3 regions of the Rahnella contaminans genome follow, and region 1 is predicted to be linked to each of the others. Evidence: predicted binding sites of a transcription regulator. Region 1 holds the regulator's gene; each other region holds the start of a gene.
What was found. The regulator Fur, encoded in region 1, represses iron uptake genes when iron is present. The targets are predictions, from matches to a motif close to ATAATAATGAGAACNACTATCAA.
Positions count from the first base shown of each region.

Region 2: GW579_RS04625 (TonB-dependent siderophore receptor) is a predicted target of Fur. The motif match lies at 1,832-1,854, and genes of this name have one in related genera.
Region 3: feoA (ferrous iron transporter A) is a predicted target of Fur. The motif match lies at 4,500-4,522, and genes of this name have one in related genera.

Region 1 is NZ_JAADJS010000002.1:876,557-884,860, reverse strand. Features, by position in the region: gene pgm (phosphoglucomutase (alpha-D-glucose-1,6-bisphosphate-dependent)) at 1-584, opposite strand, end outside; gene seqA (replication initiation negative regulator SeqA) at 610-1,164, opposite strand; gene ybfF (esterase) at 1,398-2,186, shown strand; gene ybfE (LexA regulated protein) at 2,442-2,723, shown strand; gene GW579_RS13205 (methyl-accepting chemotaxis protein) at 2,789-4,453, opposite strand; gene fldA (flavodoxin FldA) at 4,864-5,391, shown strand; gene fur (ferric iron uptake transcriptional regulator) at 5,708-6,163, shown strand; gene chiQ (ChiQ/YbfN family lipoprotein) at 6,304-6,645, opposite strand; gene chiP (chitoporin ChiP) at 6,659-8,071, opposite strand.
Region 2 is NZ_JAADJS010000001.1:1,038,885-1,047,188, reverse strand. Features, by position in the region: gene GW579_RS04625 (TonB-dependent siderophore receptor) at 1-1,670, opposite strand, end outside; gene GW579_RS04620 (glycoside hydrolase family 3 protein) at 2,069-4,030, opposite strand; gene GW579_RS04615 (chromate transporter) at 4,163-4,681, opposite strand; gene GW579_RS04610 (chromate transporter) at 4,681-5,265, opposite strand; gene GW579_RS04605 (LysR family transcriptional regulator) at 5,389-6,306, shown strand; gene GW579_RS04600 (ArsR/SmtB family transcription factor) at 6,303-6,656, opposite strand; gene fusA (elongation factor G) at 6,894-8,304, shown strand, end outside.
Region 3 is NZ_JAADJS010000004.1:297,628-305,931, forward strand. Features, by position in the region: gene GW579_RS18610 (hypothetical protein) at 1-423, shown strand, start outside; gene GW579_RS18615 (LysR family transcriptional regulator) at 403-1,323, opposite strand; gene GW579_RS18620 (FeoC-like transcriptional regulator) at 1,435-1,671, opposite strand; gene feoB (Fe(2+) transporter permease subunit FeoB) at 1,680-3,998, opposite strand; gene feoA (ferrous iron transporter A) at 4,092-4,316, opposite strand; gene GW579_RS18635 (Tex family protein) at 4,730-7,060, opposite strand; gene greB (transcription elongation factor GreB) at 7,180-7,653, opposite strand; gene GW579_RS18645 (alpha-2-macroglobulin family protein) at 7,926-8,304, shown strand, end outside.

The DNA.
Region 1 (8,304 bases):
AGATCCAGAGACTGACGCTTGACGCCTGCGAGCTTAGCCGCCAGCAATGCGTTAGCGCGTTTCTCAATCACGGAGGTCAGATTGGTATCTGCCGGGCCGCCGTTGGTCGGGTTGTATTTGATACCGCCATCTTCCGGTGGGTTGTGCGAAGGCGTGATGACAATGCCATCCGCCAGCGCGCCGCCGTTGAGATTGTGCGTCAGGATAGCGTGAGACACCGCCGGAGTCGGGGTGAAACCGTTATTTTCCTGCACAATGACATCTACGCCATTCGCCGTCAGCACTTCCAGCACAGAGATAAACGCCGGTTCGGACAGGGCGTGGGTGTCTTTCCCCACATAGCACGGGCCGGTTGTGCCCTGCTCTTTACGCACTTCAGCAATCGCCTGCGCAATCGCCAGAATATGCGCTTCATTAAAGCTGTGACGCAACGAACTGCCGCGGTGACCGGACGTACCGAATTTCACGGCATGGGCCGGGTTTTGCGGGTCCGGTTGCAGAACGTAATACTGTGACGTTAACTGCGCCACATTAATCAAATCGCTTTGCTGAGCAGGTTGCCCTGCACGGGGGTGATTAGCCACTGGCGCTTCTCCCTTACGCTGAAATTTAGAGGGTGCCGCACACTTTGTCAGTCAGTTCCGCCGGGAACTGCATGAGCTGCATGATGTGTTCGATCATGCTGCGTTTGCGACCTGTGTTGGTGTTAGTAATAACCCAATACGGCGTTCCGGGAACGTGTTTAGGCTTGGTATGAATGCCGTTTTGCAGCAGGGTTTGCTGGTCGCCGGCAAAATAGGTACGCGTGCGGCCATGAAGTGAATCGGTCGCAGCGGCAAATTCTTTTGGGTTCAGGCAATACAAGGTCGACAGGATCAGCATAAAGCGGTTAACCGCTTTGGTCTGCTCTGCATATTCGTCAGACAGTAACAGTTCGCGAACGGCGCGGACTTTATCACGCGACGTCGGCGCGGCGGCGGCAACAGGTTTTTCCTGTGCGACGGTCCCGGCAATAACGGCGGATGTTACTGGCGCGGCAGGAGCGGTCTGGCCAGCAGTAAATTTCAACATACGGCGCAAAATATCAGACGCACTTTCACCGATTGCTTGCGTGTGGCTGGCAATGTAGCGGTAGAGTTCTTCGTCAACCTCAATAGTTTTCATCTTTATCCAGTACTGTTTTTTCTACTAAATTCATTCAAAAGGATTATACAAATTTCTACGCGTTTACGAACAGGTGAATTGCGTCGCTAAGCAAAAAGCAGATTACTTCCCGTTTTCGCTGCGTTCGCCTTCTGTTCCACGTTGTCAAATCCCACTCAGGCATCTGGCAGAAACTTTCTGTTTTAAAAAAATCATCCGCTACTCATGATAACCTAATGAGATTGTTTATCTGTATGAACTTCGCCATGAAATTACATTATCGCCTGCAAGAACCTGAAGTCGCTGGCAGCGATGCGCTGCCGGTTCTCCTGATCCACGGACTGTTCGGAACCCTTGATAATCTGGGCGTTCTCGCCCGCGACCTGAAACAACAGCATAGAGTGTTGCAGGTTGATTTGCGTAATCACGGGCAATCCGGGCGTTCGCCGGAGATGTCTTACGCCGCGATGGCGCAGGATTTAATGGAAACGTTAGATGAAGTCGGTTTCCAAAAATTCATCGTAATCGGCCATTCCATGGGCGGGAAAGCGGCTATGGCGCTGACGGCGCTGATTCCCGACAGAATTGAGAAGCTCATCGCCATTGATATCGCGCCAGTGGATTATCACGTGCGCCGTCACGATGAGATTTTTGCTGCGATTAATGCCGTCACCGGGGCCGGATTGCGCGACCGTACCTCCGCTACCGAATGTATGCGTGAGTATATAAAGGAAGACGGGGTGATTCAGTTTCTGCTGAAATCCTTCCAGCAGGGAGAATGGCGCTTCAATGTGCCGGTTCTGCTGAACGAGTATGCCAAAATTGTCGGCTGGGAAGAGGTTCCGGCGTGGGATCGTCCGGCGCTGTTCATCCGTGGCGGGGATTCGCCTTATGTGCAGGATGCGTATCGCGAAGATATTGGCCGCCAGTTCCCGCAGGCAAAAGCCTATGTAGTCGCCGGAGCCGGTCATTGGGTGCACGCAGAAAAACCCGACGCCGTCCTGCGCGCTGTGCATCGTTTCATCGATTCGCCGTCGGTTTAACATCCTGGGGATAAATTGTGCAAAAAGTCTGCACAACTTCGAAAGTTAACGCGAAATCAGGGCAATCAGGCGTTGTGAACCCCAGGCGCGCCAGTGTATGATTGCGCGCTATAATTTTGCCGCCCCGTTTTACTCGAAGTGAGTTACGGGGGGTAAATTGGGTCAGGGTTTCTTAGCCCGAAATGTGTGAAACGCTCGTCAGGAATCGGCTTGCCGTTTTCCGATGTAAAAACTTCCCTGGTTGTACCGCTACCTATGGCAAAAGAACAACTGGATCGCACGACGATTGATCTGTTCGCAGATGACCGCCGTCCGGGGCGTCCAAAAACTAATCCGCTTTCCCGTGATGAACAGCTCAGGATCAACAAGCGCAACCAGTTACGCCGCGATAAAGCGAGCGGTCTGCGTCGCGTAGAGCTGAAAATGAACGCCGATGCTGTTGATACCCTCAATAAGCTGGCAGAAGAACGCAATATCAGTCGTAGCGAACTGATTGAAGAGATGTTGCTGTCGCATCTTAACGGTCAGGAAGGCTGATAAAAAAGCGGATAACCACCCGGTTATCCGCCTGTTTTCTTTCCTTTTACGCCTTAACTCTCATCTCAGAACGTTTCCCAGTTTGCACTGCTTTTCGATGTCATTACACCGGTTGCAGGCCGTAACAACGGCTGAGAAACCACGCTGGCGGGTCGTTTTCCGACATTCGTGATGCTGTCTTTGAGTTTGAACGTCGCGACGGCGTTGTTCAGCAATGCAGCCTGCTCTTCCAGCGAAACCGCCGCGTGTGAAGCCTGTTCCACCAGTGCGGCGTTCTGCTGCGTTACGCTGTCCATTTGTGTGACTGCTACCGCAACCTGGCTGATGCCTTTGCTTTGCTCATCAGACGCCGAAGCGATTTCCGCCATAATATCCGTGACATGCGTGATTGAACGCACCACTTCGTCCATTGTCTGACCGGCGTTTTCCACCAGTTTTGAACCGCTGTCGACGCGGGAAACGGATTCACTGATCAGTGATTCGATTTCTTTCGCCGCCTGCGCACTGCGCTGGGCCAGATTTCGGACTTCACTGGCAACCACCGCGAATCCACGCCCCTGTTCGCCTGCGCGCGCGGCTTCTACCGCGGCATTCAGCGCCAGAATGTTGGTCTGGAAGGCAATGCTGTTAATAACCGAGGTGATCTCTGCAATTTTCTTCGAGCTGCCGGAGATATCTTTCATGGTGCTGACGACGTCAGCCACAATGTTACCGCCTTTTTGCGCGGTAGAAGACGCTTCCATCACCAGCTGGCTCGCGTGATGCGCGTTGTCTGCGTTGTGTTTTACCGTTGCCGTCAGTTCTTCCATACTGGCTGCCGTTTCTTCCAGAGCAGATGCCTGTTCTTCGGTTCGGGAAGACAAATCATTATTCCCGGCAGAGATTTCGGACGCGCCCTGATAGATGTGGTTGGTACAGTTGCGGATGGTCTGAACGGTATTTTCCAGACTGGACTGCATAACGTTGAGCAACGGGATCAGTTTACCCGCGCAGTTTTTGCCGAACTCTTCCAGATAATGCGTCAGGTCGCCGCTGGCAATTACGGCGAAATGATCGCGGATTTTATCCAGCGGTTTCACCAGTGCCATCACCAGATAACGGTCGGTCAGCAGCAAAATAAGCAGGCCGAGAGAAAAAGCCGTCAGCAGAATAACTTTGCTGTAATAAGTCAGATGGTTTGATTTGGTCTGCGCCGCCTCGAAATCGACCGCAATTTGCCCGCTGACTTTCGTCATTGAGGCACCAAAATTGCGGCTCAGCGCTGGAACGGTATCGTTCGCCAGCTGATTATAGGCATCGAAATTTTTGCCGATGGCCGCTGAATATAACGGCGTAACGCCTTGCGCGACCAGACTTTCCCAACTGGAGACCAGTTCCTGAACTGACGCTTCATCTAATCCCGGATGCGGAGCCGTTTTGAAACTCGCCAGCGCCTGTGACAGACCATCGAGTGACTGTTTTGCCGTATCAAAAATTTCCTGCCCTTTTGACGGATCCGCCTGGAGCTGCCCCACGGCACGACTTAAACGTGTCACGGTACGAAAGTACTGATCATTTCCTTTATTGATCAGCGCCATATTGTTGACCAGTTCGGTACTGTTTTGGGTGTTCTGAGTCAGCGTATTCAGGGAGGTGACGGTGTAAATAGACACACTCGCCCACATGACGCAAAAAATGCCCAGAATCGTTAATAATGCGGCCCTGATGGTAATATTTTTTAAAAACTGCACGATATGCCTCTCTCGAAACAGGACTGTTTCTGGTCTGAGGATTGACGGGGATGCGGAGAATCAAGACAGGTAGCCAGCAGGCGTTTGCCCCCGGACATGTTTGAACACCTCTCCGGGCATCGATTTCTTTATTATGTTGAGATTCCTCTCGCATCATCTATCGGCGTTCAACGGGCAAACTTAAGGAGTGGCGGGAATTATTTCTTAATTTTGCTTTTGCCCTCAATAAGTTTGAGGTTATTAAAAGCACACGAAGGCGATAACACTTAAAAAGATTGCCCGATAAACTTATTCACCAGTTAAGAAGGCGAGCTGAAACATATTCTCCGCCGCGCGAGTTTGCTATCATCTGCGTTATTATTGCCTGCAATGCAGAGCACTTCATTAAGAACAAGAGGTTAGGTAATCTTATGGCCGTAGTAGGTATCTTCTTTGGATCCGATACAGGTAACACCGAAAACATCGCGAAAATGATCCAGAAGCAATTGGGTAAAGATGTTGCAGAGGTGCATGACATTGCGAAGAGCAGCAAAGAGGATCTGGAAAAATTCGATATTTTGCTGATCGGTATTCCAACCTGGTATTACGGTGAAGCGCAGTGTGACTGGGACGACTTTTTCCCGACGCTGGAAGAGATAGATTTCGAAGGTAAGCTGGTTGCGCTGTTTGGCTGCGGCGACCAGGAAGACTATGCCGAATACTTCTGTGATGCGCTGGGTACTGTGCGTGACATCATCGAGCCACGCGGCGCGGTGATCGTGGGTCACTGGCCAACTGAAGGCTATCACTTCGAAGCTTCAAAAGGTCTGGCTGATGATAAGCACTTCATCGGGCTGGCAATTGACGAAGATCGTCAGCCGGAACTGACCAACGAACGTGTTGATGCATGGGTCAAACAGATCACAGAAGAACTGAGCCTTTCAGAAATTATTGGCTAAAAACCCTGTTGGCCCTGAGGATTTATTCTACAATTGAAGGGCCAAACTATTACTGAAATTAACAATTTAACCGCTACAAAATTGTAACTTTCGGTGGTATCAAGGTACACTGAGTTCATCTGTTTTTTCTATCGATCAAGTCGTTGCATTATTGAATGTGACAGGCATTTTGTGATCCTTATTAACAGGCTACGTTTTTGAGAATCGGCACACTTCCCTTAAACGAAGAATCCTTAAACGACAAATTTTTGTGCCGCCGATGCCACAGGCTGCATGCCTCAACTTGATTAGCACATAGTAACAGGACTGAATCCGCATGACTGACAACAACACCGCACTGAAGAAAGCCGGCTTAAAAGTCACGCTTCCGCGCCTCAAAATCCTGGAAGTGCTGCAAGCGCCGGAAGGTCATCACGTTAGTGCGGAAGATCTTTATAAGCAACTGATTGATATGGGCGAAGAAATTGGTCTGGCCACGGTTTACCGTGTTCTTAACCAGTTTGATGATGCCGGTATCGTCACCCGTCATAACTTCGAAGGCGGCAAGTCTGTTTTCGAACTGACTCAGCAACATCATCATGATCACCTGATCTGCCTTGATTGCGGCCGCGTTATTGAATTCCGCGACGAATACATTGAAGGCCGTCAGCGTGAGATTGCGAAGAAACACGGTATTAAACTGACCAACCACAGTCTGTATCTGTACGGACACTGTGAAGCGGGCGATTGCCGCGAAGATGAATCTTTGCACAATGACAAACCTGCGCAGTAATCTGCACGGTCAGTCCGAATAAATTAACCGCTGAAAGGCGGTTTTTTTATGTCTGTGTTCCAGGATGAGAGTTAAAACGCAAAACCCCGGCAAGCCGGGGTTTTGCGTTCTATGATGATGCTTGTTTCAGATCCCTGCTTTTAGTTAACCGGATTAGGTGCGTTACTGGCTTTGATTTCCTGCCAGATCTTGCCGCAATCCGCCGCATACGCCTGCCCGTCACCGGTCTTACGCGCCGTCAGACAGCGCTGGTAGTCCACCACGCGAACCGTTTCCTGTTCCGCAAATTTCTGGTGGGCTTTTTCCTGTTTGAGCTTGTTCAGCAATACCTGACAGGAGGCCAGTTTGTCCGGATTGCCTTCTGCCGAATTAATACACGCGCTGTATGCCTCACGCGTTTTAGAAATCTGAGCCTGATCCGCGGTTGGCGCACAACCTGCCAGCACAACGGAGGAAACCACAATCATCAGTAATTTTTTCATCGACATAGCGACCTCAGAAAATAGTGAATGGAGCGATAACGATGAATTTCACGTCTTTTTCATCCTGGAAAATGTTGCCGTACCCGCCGCCCCAGCTCGGGATATCCGAGTGGTTGTCGTACTGGGTGTAATGCAGTTTGAACAGCGTACCTTTCGCGCGCCCTTCCTGAATGGTGTACAGCGCATCAAGGCTCCAGGCACTTTCTTTCAGGCGCTGGCTCTGATCATAGATTGGATTGGTACTCGGTTTGGCATCCCACGCGTAAACATAAGAACCGCCCACTGCGAAGCCCGGCAGATCCCATTTCGCCAGATCGTAAAGTACGCCTGCGTACACCGCTTTTTCGCCGTTGGCGTTGAAGTCAGAACGGTTGTCCCACCACACATCAAGACGTCCGTTAGAAGAAGAATACGTCGGGGTCATGCGTTGTAAAAAATAACCCTGATTCCCCTCAGCTTTGACCATCGTCCCTTCCAGACGCCAGTTGAACTGGCCGGTGGTGTAACCGAAAGTCAGTGCCTGCAACCAGGCCAGACCGTCATACAGGCTGTTCGGATCGTTCTGGTTGCTGATACGATCTTCCGCACCATAGAACTGGTAGCTGGTGGTGAGCGGATTGCCCATCAGATCAATTTTGTACGACGCTTTGGCGAAGTACTGATCGACGTAACTTTCTGCCTGACCGAATGCCGCTTCCAGTACGAGATCATTTTTGAAGTCGTATTTCGCACCCAGCGAGTGGATATAGGAAACACCGGTTTTCTTGTCGTTCTGGCGGAAATCATCCATCTCCAGATGCCACGGCGATTTGTATTCATCTGCCCACATGTAGGAGAAACTCAGTTCGCCCGGATCGCCAAAATCATGTTTATACCCGGCTTCGGCACCGCGATAGGTACCCGGCATAAAGCTCCAGTGCGGGGCGATCAGCGTTTGTCCGGTGGGCTGAATGTAACCAGCATGGCCCCAGAATCCGCCGTATTTGAATTTACCGGCCGCTTTGTAGAGGCTGACGCCACCTTTATCGCCGGAATAGTCTTCGTCATACGCATGGTTTTTGGAGGAGAACGCGATTTCGTTCGGATGACCGCTGTCGCTGGCTTCGGCTAATTCGATCGCGGTAAATGCGGCGACGTCGATACCGAACATGTCCCAGGCATAGCCGGAAGAGAAATCAAGGTTCAGGTTGGCGGTCGCGTGCGAAAGGTTGGTGGCGTATTTATCGTAATCGGGGTTATTCACCGTGACTTTTGTGCCGTCAGGGCGGGTTTCTTCTTTGGTTTTGTTCAAATCTTTGCGGTCGCGTTCGCGCTGCCAGTAATACACACCGCCGGTCAGCGTCGAATCATCAATAAAGCCAGCCGCTCTGGCCTCTTCAGGGAACATCATTCCGCCGCCCAACAAAGTGCCAGCCAGCGTGTACATCACAGGTTTCAGGTAAGCCGATCCCCTGCCCCTGTTAAGGTGCTTGTGCATAGAAATTCCTCATTTTGACTAAAAAAACGTGCAAAACCCAAACGGGTATTAAAAGCGGCCGCCAGAGGCGTAACCGTATAAAGCAGGATTAAGAGTATTTTTCGCGACGCGAATTATCAATGGGTAATTAAACCCTGATAGCTGAAGTATGACAAAGTGCACATAAAGATGAAAAAGTGTAA
Region 2 (8,304 bases), on a different contig from region 1:
TTACCCGCCGGCTCGTAGTAGCTGCCCACAACCACGCGGTTACCCACGTCTTTTTGCGTCAGGTCATACAGCGCGGCGGTGTACATATCGGACGTACCCACCGGCTGGTATTTGATCCCCGCTTCGTATTGCTCACTCTGCATCGGTTTCAGCAGCGTGCCATCTGCGCCCGGCAGGGCAGACGGCGTCATTGCCTGGCTGTAGCTGACGTACGGAGAAATCCCGTTGTCGAACGCATAAAGCAGGGAAGCGCGGCTGCTGAAGTGTTCGTCTTTACGTTCGCTGTTGGAGGTTTGCGCGTAAATACTTTCGTAGCTGCGGCTCGACGTTTTCAGGGTGTCGTAACGGCCTGACAGGGTCAGATACCACTTGTTCCAGCTCATCTCATCTTGCAGATAAGTGCCCATCTGCTCGTAACGGTTTTTGCCGCGCGAATGACTGTAGTAATCCAGCGCATCGCCGCCCACACCGGTGTACGGGTTAAGCGTTTCGGCGTAAGCGCCGTCAGATTTCACGTCGTTTATGAAGTGAGAATAGTCAAAGCCCAGCACCACTTTGTGCGCGACTTCTCCGGTGGCGAAATCAGCTTCCAGCTGGTTATCGATAGCAAACGTATCGAGGGACGATTTCTCACCGGAATAGTAACGGTTCATCAGCGTGCGATCCGCGTTCCAGCCTGCCTGATACACCTGATCCAGTTCGGTATTGGAATGGGTGTAGTTTGTGTTCTGGCGGAATGACCAGACATCGTTAAACGTGTGCTGGAATTCGTAGCTGTAAATTTGTTCCCAGCGTTTGAACTGGTTGTAGGTGCTTTCGCCGTCAAAGAAGCCACGGCTCAGTTTCTGGCCATACAGGCTGCCGTCGGCCGGAACGGCGGCGTGATAACCCCCGGACGGATCTTTTTGCAGATACGCGCGCAGCAACAGGGAAGTGTTTTCATCCGGCGTCCACAGCAGTTGCGGGGAGATCGCATAACGTTCTTCGCGCTGATGATCGTACTGCGTGTCGCTGCTGCGGGTCATACCGGTCAGACGGAATGCCAGCGTATCGCTGAGCGCATTGGTGTAATCGAACGCGCCGCCTTTGGTGTTTTGCGTCCCGCCGGAAAGCTGGAAGTGACCTTCTTCGGCAAATTGCGGACGTTTGGTGGTTTCCATCACCACACCGCCGGGGATGCTCTGGCCGTAAAGCGCAGAAGACGGGCCTTTGACCACATCAATACGCTCAAGGAACCACGGATCAACCTGAATGGAGTTGTAGGTCGCGCCGTCGCTCAGAATACGCAGGCCATCAAGGAAAGTGTTGTTGACGTCACCGCCGTGGAAACCGCGCAGGGAGATGGTGTCATAACGCGTTGCACCACCGGCAAAGTTGGTGAAAACGCCCGGCGTATAGTTCAGGGCCGCATTGACGGTCGTGGCGTTCTGGTCAGTCATTTGCTGACGCGTGACCACAGAAACCGCCTGACCGGTAGTGATTAACGGCTGATCCGTTTTGGTCGCGCTTTTACTGGTTTTCGCACTGTAACCCTGCGTCGGAGCATCTGCGGTATCAGCAGGCGCGGCTTTGACAACGACGGTATCTTCGGCTGCAAGAGAAGCTGCCGGAACGGACAGCGCCATAGCGCACAGAAGCACCGAGCGTTTGAGGGGGAAAGCCAACAACATATTCATAGTCCCTATAAATAACCCGATAAATAATCGAGTAATTAATTGATGCGAGTGTATTGATGCGTGTGTGTAAACCCAAAAGCCAACAACGTTCCGTACTAAAGCGCCTGTACAGAAAATGACAGGGATTAACTAAAACGAGACGAATGTTAAACTTAATGATAATTGTTATCATTGTTATTTTACAAATTCAAGTGAACTTTCTGCAAAAAGTGTGAAGTGGCGACATTTTATCCGCATGAAATGAATGGCCTTTTTGTTTGTTTAACGAGCAGAGGGAAAGTTTTGCGGGCTGATGTCTGTTACAAATGTGCGGGAGAACCGGAGGGAACAGGGCCAGTTTTCAAAAGCACCATCCCGGCAGATGCCGGGACGGCAGGAAGTTGAAAGACAGTTTACCGGGCGAGACCAAAGCCAATCTCAAACAACGGTGATTCGCTGTCGTGCGGCATATCCGACTTCTGTTTCAAAACGGCTTCCATCGATGAAGGCAGCTCGAACGGCAGCTTGCCGGTGTAAGCCTCACCGCTGGTGAGGCGGCTGAACAGCACCGCGTCGCTGACGCCGAAGTTACCGATAACCGCTTTCGCTTTGTCATTCACGTTAGTGAGAATGGCCGGGCGGTCGAGATACACCGTCACCACGGTCGGCACTGCTTTGCTGGCTTTCACGATGGCCTGATAATCGGCGTTGTCATCCGTAAAGGCCAGCGAACCTTCGTGGTGACGTTTGCCGAAGAACCACTGTTTATGCGTTTGCTCATAAGGCGTATGGGCGCGAATCAACGCGATATCCGCTTTTTCGGGCGCATCCACCACGATGAAACCTGCGGCCTGTGCGGCTTTCGGGTCAATGCCATACAGCCAGACTTTCTTACCTTTTTTCAGCGGCAACAGGTCACCGGTATTTTGCAGCAAAACCAGGGAGTGACGTTGCGCCGCATCGGCTTCTTTCTGCCAGCTCTCGCGGCCCACGGTTTGCACCGCTTTCTGTGCGTCCACATACGGATTTTCAAACAGGCCGGTCTGGAATTTCTGTACCAGAATGCGGGTGACGGATTCGTCCAGACGTTGCTCTGTCAGCTGTTTCTCATTAACCGCGTTCACCAGCAGTTGCGAATCGGTCACGCCACCGAACTGATCGACACCGGCTTTCACCGCTTTAACAAAACGTTCTTGCGGCGTCAGGTTTTCCACGCCCCACGACATGCCGCCCGGCACCGGTTCTTTTCCTTCCGGCGCACCGTTGAGGCATTCATCGCTGCAATCATTGGTGATCAGCCAGTCGCTGAGGATCACGCCTTTAAAACCGTATTGCCCGCGCAGAATATCGGTCAGTAACTGATGGCTGAATCCGGCACCGACCTGTTCCAGCGGTTTGCCTTCAAACATGGCATTTTTCAGGATGGAATAGGTGGGCATGACGCTGGCGACGTTGGCTTCAAACGCGCCGGTGAACGGGTAGATATGTTCTTTGAGATTATTGCCGGGGAAGACGGCGTTCTTGCCGTAGACATTGTGGCTGTCGTAGCCGTTTTCCGCTGCGCCGTAACCGACCCAGTGTTTGACCACCGAAATGACGCTGCCGGAATTGAGACCATCGCCGCCGTTTTGCATCCCTTCAATGTAACCGCGCACCATGTTATGCACGCGCGCCGGGTCTTCGCCAAAAGTTCCGCTGATGCGCGCCCAGCGGGGTTCGGTTGCCAGATCCGCCTGCGGCGAAAGCGCTTCGCGAATGCCGACTGCCAGGTATTCCTGACGCACAATATCGGCATAACGGCGGGTGACTTTTTCATTATTAATGGCCGCCAGCCCGAGCGTTTCCGGCCATTGGGTAAATTTGCCGGAAGCCGTGCTCGCGCCGGTCAGATATTCAAACGAGTTACGCGGGTCACTGCTGATAGTCACCGGAATACCGAGCCGCGTTTTTTCAGCAATCTGCTGCAATTTATTATTTTCTTCGGCCATCAGCGCCGGGTCTTCAGCGGAAAGGCGGGTGATCAGGCTGTTGACCTTCGCCCCGGAAATCATTTTTTCCGCCGCTGCGATATCATAATGGGTACCGGCGCCGATCGGGCTGTCAGCCGTTGGCGCGGAACCGTGCATCATCACACCGGCTTTTTCTTCAAGCGTCATGCGTTTTACCAGATCCGCTGCGCGTTCTTCAGGCGTCAGCCGCCAGTCCTCATAGGGTTCAAGTTTGCCGGTGTGACTGAGGTCTTTGAATTTCAGGCCGTCAACGGTCAGTAACGTGGTTTCACGCTGGCTGAGTTCAGGCTGAGTCTCACTGGCGAAAACGGGCGGGGAGGAAAGTAGCAGGGCAGAAACAGCCAGGCTCAGAGGTTTGATCTTCATTATCATCCTTAATGATTGATATATATAGATACTCAATCATCGATCAATAACCTATTTGCGGGCTGGATATTGCGACCGGGTTCGCAAATAAAAATCCTCAGGTGATAGGGGCATTGCGCCCCGTAAAATAATTCAGCCCAGCACCATCCCCAATACCGCGCCCACCGCCAGCACCCACAGCGGGTGAATGCGTTTGTTAAGCGCCATCAGGGTACACAGCGCAATCACACCGGCGAGGGTCATTGTGGTGGCGGAGGCTTTGGCGATTAACAATCCGCTGGAGACCACCAGCCCGACGGTGACCGGCACCAGCCCGCGCTGAATAAGCTGACGCCACGGTTTATCTTTGTAACGCTTCCAGCCGCCCATGACGATAATTGTCACGATGGAAGACGGGCCGAATTTTGCCAGCGAAGAAACCAGCAGCCCGGACCACCCGGCAACCTGCCAGCCAATCAGGGGCACGATCATCATATTCGGGCCCGGCGCAGCCTGCGCCAGGGCAAACAGGGCGCTGAATTCCTGCGCGCTCATCCAGTGATGGATATCCACAACTGCGCGCTGCATCTCGGGGAGAATGGTATTTCCGCCACCAAACGCCAGCAGCGAAAGCTCGGTAAACAGCAGGGCGAGTGAGAGTAAAACGGCCATCAGTATTTACTCCTTGCGCAGATAAAAATACTGACCGGTGCCAGCACCAGCATGACCGGCAGCATCGGGATACGGAACGCGGCGATGGCGATGACGCCCGCGGCGACCAGTGCCAGTTGCAGCCATTTACCCCACAGCGGCGCGAGCATTTTGAGGCCCGTGGATAACAGTAATCCCGCCGCCGCCGCGGCCATACCGGCGAACAGATGTTCTACCAGCGGCTCATTCTGATAACGCGCATAGACCAGACCCAGCAGCACGACGCAAATCGTCGGCGCGAGAATAAGTCCGAGAATGGCGGAAAGCGCACCGCGCAGCCCGCGAAATTCCATCCCCAATGCGACCGACAAATTGATGATATTACCGCCGGGCAAAAACTGGCACAGCCCGAGCAATTCGGTGAATTGTGCAGCGGTCAGCCAGCGGCGTTTATCCACCAGCATGTGCCGTGCCATCGGCAGTACGCCACCAAAGCCCGTCAGACCCAAAATGAAAAAGCCCATGAAAAGTTGTCCGCAATCGGGTGCGGGCGCAGTCTGGTCTTCGGTACTGAGCATGATTTTTTCCTGCGTGTAATCGGCCATCTCGACACTCTCCCTCAAATGTAATTCAAAGCCGCCAGAGGCGTAAATTTCGTTACGGATCATGCGCGCAGTCGTGACATGATGTCTAATGCCTTTAATAACGCGGATACATACCCTGTGAGTATGGCAATGATCGAACTGAAACGGCTTAACGCCTTTGTCACCGTGGTGGAAGCCGGCAGTATTACCCGCGCTGCCGAACTATTGTTTATTCAGCAGCCGCCATTGACGCGCCTGTTGCAGGGGCTGGAGCAGGATTTCGGCGTGCCTTTATTGCAGCGTTTGCCGCGCGGGGTGATCCCGACCGAAGCCGGTGAGGTGTTGTTGCAGGAAGCGCGCGCCGTACTGGCGCGGGCGGAGCAACTGAATGCAGCGATGCGCCGCGCGGCACAGGGCGAACAGGGGCGCATCCGGATTGGGTTCACCAGCTCGGCGGCATTACATACGTTTGTGCCCGCCCTGTTACGCCGGTATCGCGAGATTTATCCGTCTGTCAGCACGCAGCTTGAGGAAAGCGGCAGCGGCGAGTTGCTGGAAGCCGTGGTGGCCGGGCAACTTGACGTGGCGTTTGTGCGCATGCCGGTCAAAGACATGCCGGAGCTGGAGATGGAAAAGGTGCTGGAGGAGCCAATGTGGGTCGCTGTTCCCGCCGGACACCGGCTGGCTGCGCGGGTTTCCGGTCAGTCGCTGAAACTCGAAGAACTGAGCAACGAACCCTTTGTGCTTTACCGTCGCCGCGCCGGGCAGGGGCTGTACGATGCGATACTTGCGGCGTATGTCCGCGCCGGATTCAGCCCGCATATTGTGCAGGAAGCGCCACGGCTGACGTCGTGCCTGAGTCTGGTCGGCGCGGGGCTGGGGATTTCGATTGTTCCGGCGTCCATGACGCGGCTCGGTGGCGACGGCGTGGTGTTTTTGCCGCTGGATGCCAGTACGCGGCTCAGCGCGCCGTTATATCTCGCACGGCGGGAAGACAGCCATGCATCGTCTATAATAAGTACGTTTTGTCAGCTGGTCAGAAAGCAGCTGGCCGGAGATTAAAGGTGTTGCTCGGAGATGTGTTTTTGCGTGGATTCGACGGTAATGCCGTCGGATTCGATGGCGCTGAGCAGACAATCGAGCAGGCCGGGGAAGCGGGCGTCCAGATCCTCACGGCGCAGGGAAAGTAAGTTAGCGCGTCCGTCCGGGCGCTGCCAGATCACGCCGCTGTCACGCAACACGCGCCAGTGGTGAGTCAGCGTCGATTTCGATAAGCCCTGCAAAAGGGTGCCGCACGGGTGTTCACCGCCTTTCGCTAAGGTGCGGATCACCGCCAGACGTAGCGGATTTCCCAGCGCAGTCAGCACATTTTCGAGACGGATCTGCTCGCGTTCAGGGTGGTTGGCTATCATCGGACTTTCCTTACTTAGACGTGTGTTAACGCGGCCGCGCAATATAGCCTATCCCTCTGCTGCTGTACAACGCGACGGCCTCTGACCAATTTCATCGATAGAATAAATTAATTGTACGAATATACACGTACAATTGTAGTATACTCTCCGAACTAAGAAATTTAGTACTCATTACTTTGTGACGGGACGTGAAAACCACTCTCCGCCAACTTAGCCATCAACCAGTAAGGACGTTATATGGCTCGCAAAACGCCAATCGAGCGCTACCGCAATATCGGTATCTCAGCACACATCGACGCAGGTAAAACCACCACCACCGAGCGTATTCTTTTCTATACCGGCATGAACCATAAGCTGGGAGAAGTGCATGACGGCGGTGCGACCACAGACTGGATGGCTCAGGAGCAGGAGCGCGGTATTACCATCACGTCTGCTGCTGTCACCTGTTTCTGGCGCGGGATGGATCACTCGTTCGATGAGCATCGCATAAATATTATCGACACGCCGGGGCACGTGGATTTCACTATTGAAGTGGAACGTTCCATGCGCGTTCTCGACGGTGCGGTCATGGTGTATGACGCCGTGGGCGGCGTGCAACCGCAGTCTGAAACCGTCTGGCGTCAGGCCAACAAATACAAAGTGCCGCGTCTGGCGTTCGTCAACAAAATGGACCGCCAGGGCGCAGATTTCTTTCGTGTCCGCCAGATGATGGTGGATCGCCTGAAAGCCAATCCGGTACCGGTTGTTATTCCGATTGGTAAAGAAGAGCATTTCGCCGGCGTGGTGGATTTGCGCAAAATGCGCGCCATTTTGTGGGACGACGCGACACAAGGTATGACCTTTACCTATGAAGCGATCCCGGCAGAGTTGCAGGCGCTGGCGGAAGAGTGGCGCGAGAAAATGGTCTCGGCTGCTGCGGAAGCCAACGACGCGCTGATGGATAAATATCTTGAAGAAGGCACGCTGACGGAGGATGAAATTACCCAAGGTCTGCGTCTGCGCACCATCGCCGGGGAAATCCAGCCGATGCTGTGTGGCAGCGCGTTCAAGAATAAAGGCGTGCAGCGCATGCTTGATGCTGTGATTGAACTGATGCCGTCGCCGCTGGATATTCCGCCGGTTGCCGGTACGGACGAGGACGGCAACGAAGTGTTCCGTCATTCCGACGATAACGAGAAGTTCTCGGCGCTGGCGTTCAAACTGATGACCGACCCGTATGTCGGGCAACTGACGTTTGTCCGTGTTTATTCCGGCGTGCTGAAAAAAGGCGACAGCGTCTACAACCCGGTGCGCGGCAAGAAAGAACGCATCGGGCGTATCGTGCAGATGCATGCCAACGACCGCATCGAGATAGATGAAATCCGTGCCGGTGATATCGCGGCCTGTGTGGGCCTGAAAGATGTGACGACAGGTGAAACACTGTGTGACCCCAGCGACATTATCACGCTGGTGCGTATGGAATTCCCGGATCCGGTGATTTCGCAAGCCATCGAGCCGAAGACTAAGGCTGACCAGGAAAAAATGGGCATCGCGCTGTCACGACTGGCATCAGAAGACCCGTCGCTCCGCATCCGGACTGATGAGGAATCCGGCCAGACGATCATTTCCGGAATGGGCGAACTGCATCTGGAGATTATCGTTGACCGCA
Region 3 (8,304 bases), on a different contig from region 1:
GAACTTGCCCGCAGGGAAAATAGCGATGAAATGCTCGAGGTGCGTCAGTTTTGGGAAGACGACAAAGCGTTTCAGGTGGAAGGTGTGGTGGTTAACTCCGGAATGCGCGATTACCGTTTAGCGACATTGTTGTATGAAACGCTGGTGGTAAAAAAGCATCTTACATTGATGAGTGATAACGATCATTACACCGGGGGTCGCGCCCTGTGGAAGCGTCTTGCTCAGGATTCAGCCGGATTATTGGTTTTCATACTCGATACAGAGAAAGGGCAATTTTACCCTTATGACGGTTCGAAAATGCGTTATGACGGCGTGAGCATTCCGGAATCTGCCATCTGGAGTTCCCATCCGGATCAAACGCACTGGCCGGTCGTGTTGATTGCGCAAAACAACAAGCGTCTGTCAGCGCTTTCTGCTCGCTAGCGCGTACATCCGGCTTTCAGCGGCGAGGGCGAGAAGATTAGGATCGTGCTCGCGGCTGTGCGGGAAGACCAGCGAAATGGTCTGACGCATCTGATAGGCTTCAGCCAGCGGCAGGAGTTTCACCGTATTTTCATACACACCTTTCATTCTGCCGGGAATGAGCGTGTAGCCAACACCCGCCTGTACCAGACTCAGCATCGAAAAAATATCGTTTACCCGTGTGACAATGTCCGGCTCAAAACCGGCGACCTGAAAGGCTTCCTGAAAGCCGTGGTAAGTGGCGAATCCTTCGGCCAGGGAAACGAATTTTTTCTGCTTAAAATCGCGCAAATCAGCCGTGCCTTCGCAGGCCAGTTCTGCGCTGGCAGGGGCGGCGAGGAAAATATCGTCCTGAAACAACGGTAGCTGATCGTAGCGCTGGGCATCCACGCTCGAATCACTGGTCGAAATCAGAATGGCATCCAGCTGACTGTCTTCCAGTTTGTGCAGTAAATCACTGTTAGAGCCCATCACCAGTTCCAGTTCAAGCTCCGGTCTGCGCAGTTTCAGCCCCATGATCAGGCGCGGAATGGTTTCAAGCGTCAGCGAATACAGCGTGCCGACTTTCAGACGTTTATCGCCAAAACCCGCGGCGCGCTGCGTGGCCTGAATGCCGTGTTCCATCTGCTCAATCACCTGCGTGGCATGTTCCAGTAACGCTTCGGCGGCGGGCAGCGGCAGCAGATTACGTCCGCGATGGATAAACAACGGGCAGCGCAAACCTTCCTCCAGAGAATGCAGGGCGCGATGCACACTGACGCTGCTCAGGCCGAGTTGTTCGGCTGCGCGGGTGATGTTCTGCTTTTCCATGTAAGCGAGGAAAATTTCAAGTTTACGGAAGGTGATTTCACTGTCGATCATGCAGGCTCCTGCGGCGCTTTGATGGCCGTTGTGGCATGCCGATGATAACTGAATAGCCGCAGCGCGACTATTCAGTAAGGGCGAAAGCCCGGTGTCAGAGGACGACGTGTCTTAATTAATGAGCGTATAGGAAACCGTCAGGCATTTTTTGCCGTCGGCGCAGCTTTTACAACTGCCGCTCAGACAGCTGTCATCGGCTTCGATGACTTCCGCTTTTCGCATCGCCACCAACCGTTCGAGCATGGCCTGCACCAGCGGCCGCGGCGCGTTGAGTTGCTGGCTAAGCTGGCGGGCATCTGCCCGGCCAGCCAGTGCGAGAGAATCACGAACCTCAATCAGCGTAGTCATCGTATCTCCTAGTGGCAGTCGTTGCCGGTCGCCGGTTCGCAACAGGCCGCAACATTACGCGGCTGCAAATGAACGCTGACACGGCTGCGAGCTTTGCGCAGGCAGGTAAGAACGATAGCGTTAAACAGCAAAACGATAAGTATAACGCCCGAACTGTACGCCGGATGGTTGCTGAAAGTAGCCACCTGATAGAACAGGGTCGCCAGGGAATACGCCACGTTCAGTCCCCAGAAGATTGAGAACGTCATCCAGCTGCGGCTGGTTTCGCGGGCAATCGCGCCCATGACCGACACACAAGGCACGTACAGCAGCACGAAAATCAGATAGCTGTAAGCCGAAATGGCGGTACCAAATTTTGTGCTCATCACGCCCATCGAACTGACGCCCATTTCTCCATCGCCTTTACTGGCTTCGATCGGGTTAGAAAGCACGCTGACGCTGAACGTGTCTTTCAGGCCCTGCCACGTTTGTTCTACGGCACCCCCGAGTTCAGCGAGCAGATGGAAGTTTGCTGCGTCGAATTCCTCATTGTGGATATGCTCTGCGGTGTACAGCGTATTGAGCGTACCGACGACCACTTCTTTCGCCATCGCGCCGGTCACCAGGCCAACCGTCGCCTGCCAGTTATCGGCGTGCACGCCCATCGGTGCCAGCACCGGCGTCAGCACTTTACTGACCGAAGCCAGTGCGGAGTCATTGATGTTATCCACCGCCCGACCGCTGAAAGAGAAGCTGTTTAGTGCGCCGATAAAAATACTCGCAATCACAATGACTTTACCGGCGCGCAGCACGAAACCTTTCAGACGCTGCCAGGTTTGCAGTAACAGACTTTTCAGATGGGGAACGTGATACACCGGCAGTTCCATGACAAACGGCGACGCTTCACCGCGCATGATGGTGTATTTGAGCAGCAGGCCGGTGAGGATGGCGACGACAATACCCAGCAGATACAGTGAGAAGACGACGGACGCGCCGTCCTGCCCGAAGAACGCCGCAGAGAATACGGCGAAGATCGCCAGTCGTGCGCCACAGGACATAAACGGCGCCATCATGACGGTGATCAGACGTTCGCGGGGCGCATCCAGCGTACGGGCACCCATAATGGACGGCACGTTACAGCCGAAACCGACAATCAGCGGCACGAAAGATTTACCCGGCAGGCCAAGCGACTGCATCAGGCGGTCCATCACAAACGCTGCGCGGGCCATATAACCTGAGTCTTCAAGGAAGGAAAGGAACAGATACATCATGCCGATTTGCGGCACCAGCGGGAGCACGGTGTTGATACCACCACCGACGCCCTGAGCAAGGAAAATGGTCAGCCACTGCGGGAAGTGCAGGGTGAAGCCCACCCATTGCATCCCCTGAATGAAAATTGCTGCGGAGCCGATGTCGAAAATCGGTTGCAACGCGCCGCCGATATTAATCGCCAGCACGAACATCAGGTACATCACCAGCAGGAAGATGGGTACACCGAGGAAACGGTTGAGGATCACGCGATCCAACACCTGCGTCAGTTTGTTGGGCGCGGTGAGGTGCGAGTTACTGACGTCCGCGCACAGCGACGCAATGCTCTGATAGCGCGCGTCAGCAATCAGCAGCGCCGGATCTTCCAGCTTTTGCTCCGCCAGACGGGCTTTCACCTGCGGCAATAATGCCTGCGCATTACCTGCGTGCGTCTGGCTGTAAATATCCCCTTCGAGGATTTGCAAAGCCAGCCAGCGACGCTGTTGCAGCGCCATGTCCTGCGGCATTTCTGCGGCCAGCACGTCCACTTCCTGTTGCAGCACCGGATGATATTTCACGCGTTCAAGCTTTACCACTTGCGGCAATGCGTCGATGGCGGCTTTCAGTTCTTTGATACCACTGGCGCGGGTAGAAACCAAAGCAATAACCGGACAGCCAAGGCGTGCAGACAGCGCCGGGATATCAATATTGATGTTCTGGATTTTGGCGATGTCGAGCATGTTCAGTGCGACGATGCAGGGCACACCCAGCTCGAGAAGTTGCAGTGTCAGGTATAAATTGCGCTCAAGGTTTGAGGCATCCACGACGTTAATCATCAGATCCGCGTCGCCGCTCAGAATGTAATGGCAGGCAATTTGCTCATCGAGCGAGGTTTGTTCGGAAATGGTGGTCAGCGAATAGGTACCGGGCAAATCGACCAGCGTAATCTGGTGATCTGCGGTGGCGAACTGGCCTTCTTTACGTTCGACGGTGACACCAGCCCAGTTCCCGACACGCTGGCGTGAACCGGTTAACTGGTTGAAAAGAGTCGTTTTACCTGAGTTTGGATTTCCAATCAGGCCAATAGTCAGTGCTTTCATACGTTCAGATCTACGTGTGAGAAAGGGAAAAAACGCGGAAAACCTTCAGAGGCCGCGCTAAACAATCTTGCAAAAAGCATTCATCAGTAAAAATCAGGCCAGGATCTCAAGCTTGAGCAGGTCGAGGTCTTTTTTGCGCACGACCAGACTGGTGCGGCGAGTTTCGATTTGCACCGGATCGCCCATCGGCGCTACGCGGATGATGTTGAAGAAAGACCCCGGAAGCATGCCGAGAGACAGCAGTTTCTGACGATAAGCCGGGCTGATTTCATGAGAAAAGCCGGTGATTTTGTAAGCACGTTTTGATTGAAGTTGCATAGTTCCTCGCGAAGCGTTCAGGCATTTATGGGGGCCGCGTGACAAATGTTACGCCGCGCTTCCATGCCCGTTGATCTCACTTAACTGCGATTATTGTGGCAAAAAGAATTGCTCAGAAATTGTCCCTAGTGCGAAATTGCCAGCCTTTGGCTGACGGCGTATTGAATACGCAAAGAAGTACAAACGAGAATAGTTATCATAATTAGTACGCGTGTGGAGACAAAAGAAAAGAGGTTGACCTCTTCACGGGTATCTCCACCGCGAGGCTATGCTATGCCTGTGGGGCATCTGTTTTATTGATTTACCTCAGTGATTGATTCATTAGGATTGAGTTTAAAAAGTGTCGAAAAAAGATACATAAAAAAAGCCGCTGGTTATCAGCGGCTTTCGTTTGATAGGTGAAAAGGTAGAAATTAGCGTTTTTTACCCATCGCGGCGGCCAGCGCATCGGCCATCGCATTATTGCCCGCTGGCGCGGCATTGCGGCCCGCCGGTTTGTTGGGTGTATGACGTTTCTGATTGTCGCGTGACTCTGACGCTGGCGCGGCAGAACGGCGTGCAGGCGCTTCACCCGGTTGTTCGTCCAGACGCATGGTCAGCGCGATACGTTTGCGCTGCAAATCAACTTCCATCACTTTGACTTTAACGATATCGCCGGCTTTCACCACGGTGTGCGGATCTTCGACGAATTTGTTCGCCAGTGAAGAAATGTGTACCAGTCCGTCCTGATGAACGCCGATATCCACGAACGCACCGAAGTTGGTGACGTTAGTGACCGAGCCTTCAAGGATCATGCCCGGCATCAGGTCATTCATGGTTTCCACGCCATCGGCAAAGGTCGCGGTTTTGAACTCAGGACGCGGATCGTGCCCCGGTTTTTCCAGCTCTTTGATGATGTCAGTAACGGTCGGCACGCCGAACTGCTCGTCAGTGAATTCGCTGGCTTTCAGGCTGCGCAGCACATTCGAATCGCCCATCAGCTCTTTCAGCGCCAGCTGCGTCGCCGCCAGAATCCTTTCGACCACCGGATAGGTTTCCGGGTGAACCGTTGAAGCGTCCAGCGGGTTATCGCCGTGGTTAATACGCAGGAAGCCCGCGCACTGTTCGAAGGCTTTTGGCCCCAGACGGCTGACTTTCAGCAGTTGTTCACGGTTGCGGAACTGACCGTTTTCGTCGCGCCAGTTTACGATATTCTGCGCCATCATGCGGGTCAGACCGGCCACGCGGGTCAGCAGTGGAACGGACGCGGTATTGAGATCCACGCCCACCGCGTTCACGCAGTCTTCGACCACGGTATCGAGTTTTTTCGCCAGCAGGCTCTGGCTGACGTCGTGCTGATACTGGCCGACACCAATGGATTTCGGGTCGATTTTCACCAGTTCCGCCAGCGGATCCTGCAACCGGCGCGCGATAGAAACTGCGCCACGGATGGAAACATCCAGATCCGGGAATTCCAGCGCCGCCAGTTCGGAAGCGGAATACACCGACGCACCGGCTTCACTCACAATCACTTTCTGCGCTTTTACCGCCGGGAACTGTTTTTGCAGCTCGAGGAAGAAACGCTCAGTCTCGCGGGAAGCGGTACCGTTACCGATAGCCACCAGTTCGACATTATGTTTGATGCACAGCGCAGCAACCTGTTGTGCCGCTTTCGCTGCCTGACCGGTATGGGGATAAACGGTATCGATATCCACCAGTTTACCGGTGTTATCCACAACGGCGACTTTCACACCGGTACGTAAACCCGGATCGAGGCCCATGGTGGCGCGCATTCCGGCCGGTGCGGCCATCAGCAAATCATGCATGTTGCGGGCGAAAACGTTAATCGCTTCATCTTCGGCGCGTTCACGCACGGTACCCATCAGCTCGGTTTCGAGGTGCAGCAGCACTTTGATGCGCCACGTCCAGTTGACCACCGCGCGACGCCAGACGTCGGCCGGGGCGTTGTTTAGCCGCAGGCCAAGATGGTCGATAATAATTTGTTCGGCGTAACTTTCTTTCGGCGGTTCGTCATGCTGCGGATCGGCATTCAGCGCCAGCTGTAAGACGCCTTCGTTGCGGCCGCGGAACATGGCCAGCGCACGGTGGGAAGGCACCTGAGAAATCGGTTCGTGGTGATCGAAGTAATCGCGAAATTTCGCGCCTTCCTGCTCTTTGCCATCGACCATGCGGGAGGTCAGATGGGCGTTTTTCCACAGGTAATCACGGACTTTCGCCAGCAGTGACGCATCTTCAGCGAAACGCTCCATCAGAATGTAGCGGGCGCCATCGAGCGCGGCTTTGGTATCGGCGACGCCTTTTTCGGCATCAACAAATTTAGCGGCGGTGGTTTCCGGCTCGTTCTGCGGTTCATTCCACAGCAGATCGGCCAGCGGTTCCAGCCCCGTTTCGATAGCGATTTGTCCACGCGTGCGGCGCTTCGGTTTGAATGGCAGATACAGGTCTTCCAGTTCGGTTTTGCTCAGCGTGGTATTAATGGCTTTTGCCAAATCGTCGCTGAGTTTGCCCTGATCTTCGATGGATTTGAGAATGGTCTGGCGGCGGTCTTCCAGCTCACGCAGATATCCCAGACGTGTGTCTAACTGACGCAACTGGGTATCATCCAACCCACCGGTGACTTCCTTACGATACCGCGCAATAAAGGGCACGGTATTACCTTCATCCAGCAGACGCACCACGGAAGCAACCTGCTCCGGGCGAACCTGCAATTCACTTGCGATAATGCGGCTCAGTTGATCATTCATAGGTCTGGTATCAGTTTTTCGTTAGTGAGTGACGTAAATACAGGGCACCGTTATACGATTTGAAGGCTGAAAATGCCAGCCGTCGGGACGATGTGCCTCACGTTTTGGGCGTTATCTGATTATTTGCCGTAGTCGATTTCATTGACGTACCAGGTCGCATCGCCGACCGGCGTGGTGACCACCAGACTGTCACCGACTTCCTTTTTCAGCAGCGCGCGCGCCATCGGGGAGTCGATAGAAATGTAGTCTTTACGGCCAAAGATTTCGTCATAACCGACGATGCGGAAACGCTTGATGTCGCCGTCGTCATTTTCCACTTCCACCCACGCGCCAAAGAACACTTTGCCGTCCTGTTGTGGCGAATAATCGACAATGCGCAGCTGTTCCAGACATTTGGTCAGATAGCGGATGCGGCGGTCGATTTCACGCAGGCGTTTCTTGTTGTACTGATAATCGGCATTTTCACTGCGGTCACCCAGACTGGCGGCCCAGGTCACCTTTTTGGTGACTTCCGGACGCTCTTCGCGCCACAGAAAATCCAGCTCAGTTTTGAGCTTGTCATAGCCTTCGCGGGTAATCAGTTTGGTCTTCATGTTACCTGTCGCCTTCCACACAGTTATCTTCCAATATCCTTCGCCATTGTTTCACACAATTGCGCCGCTGACAGTGCAGAAATTGGTCGAAAAAACTGTCGGGCTGCTACGCTTTATATGATGGCTTTTTAGTCGGATAGTTATTATCCTTCGCCGCGCTTCTTGCGAATTTTATATTCCGTAACACATTTCGCAATATTCTGAATTTCAAAATATTTTTCTTAAATATCACTTCAGATTATGGGTCATAGGGATTAGGGGTACAGTTACAAATGGATTTACTCAGATTCTTACTTCGTTTGCCTTTTACATTGATAAAAGGCCTCCTTCGCGCGATGGCTTTCATTTTAAGTCTGCTCGGGCGCGTCCTTAAACCTGTTGTCGGCAATATCGACTGGCGTGCGCCGGTCTGGTGGACGGCAATGTCCGGCTGGCTGAAGCGCGGATTTACGCGCATGGAAAGCGGTGTCGATAAACACCCGAAAGCCATCAGTCTGGCTATTCTGGTGTTGCTGTGCGCGGCAGGTGCGGGCGTTTACGGCTGGCACTGGTGGTTAAACCGTCCGCAGCCGATCGAACCGGCACCGATGGTGTATCAGGAAACCAGCGTGCGGGTCAGCAACCCGGAAGCGATTAATTATGCCGCGCAAA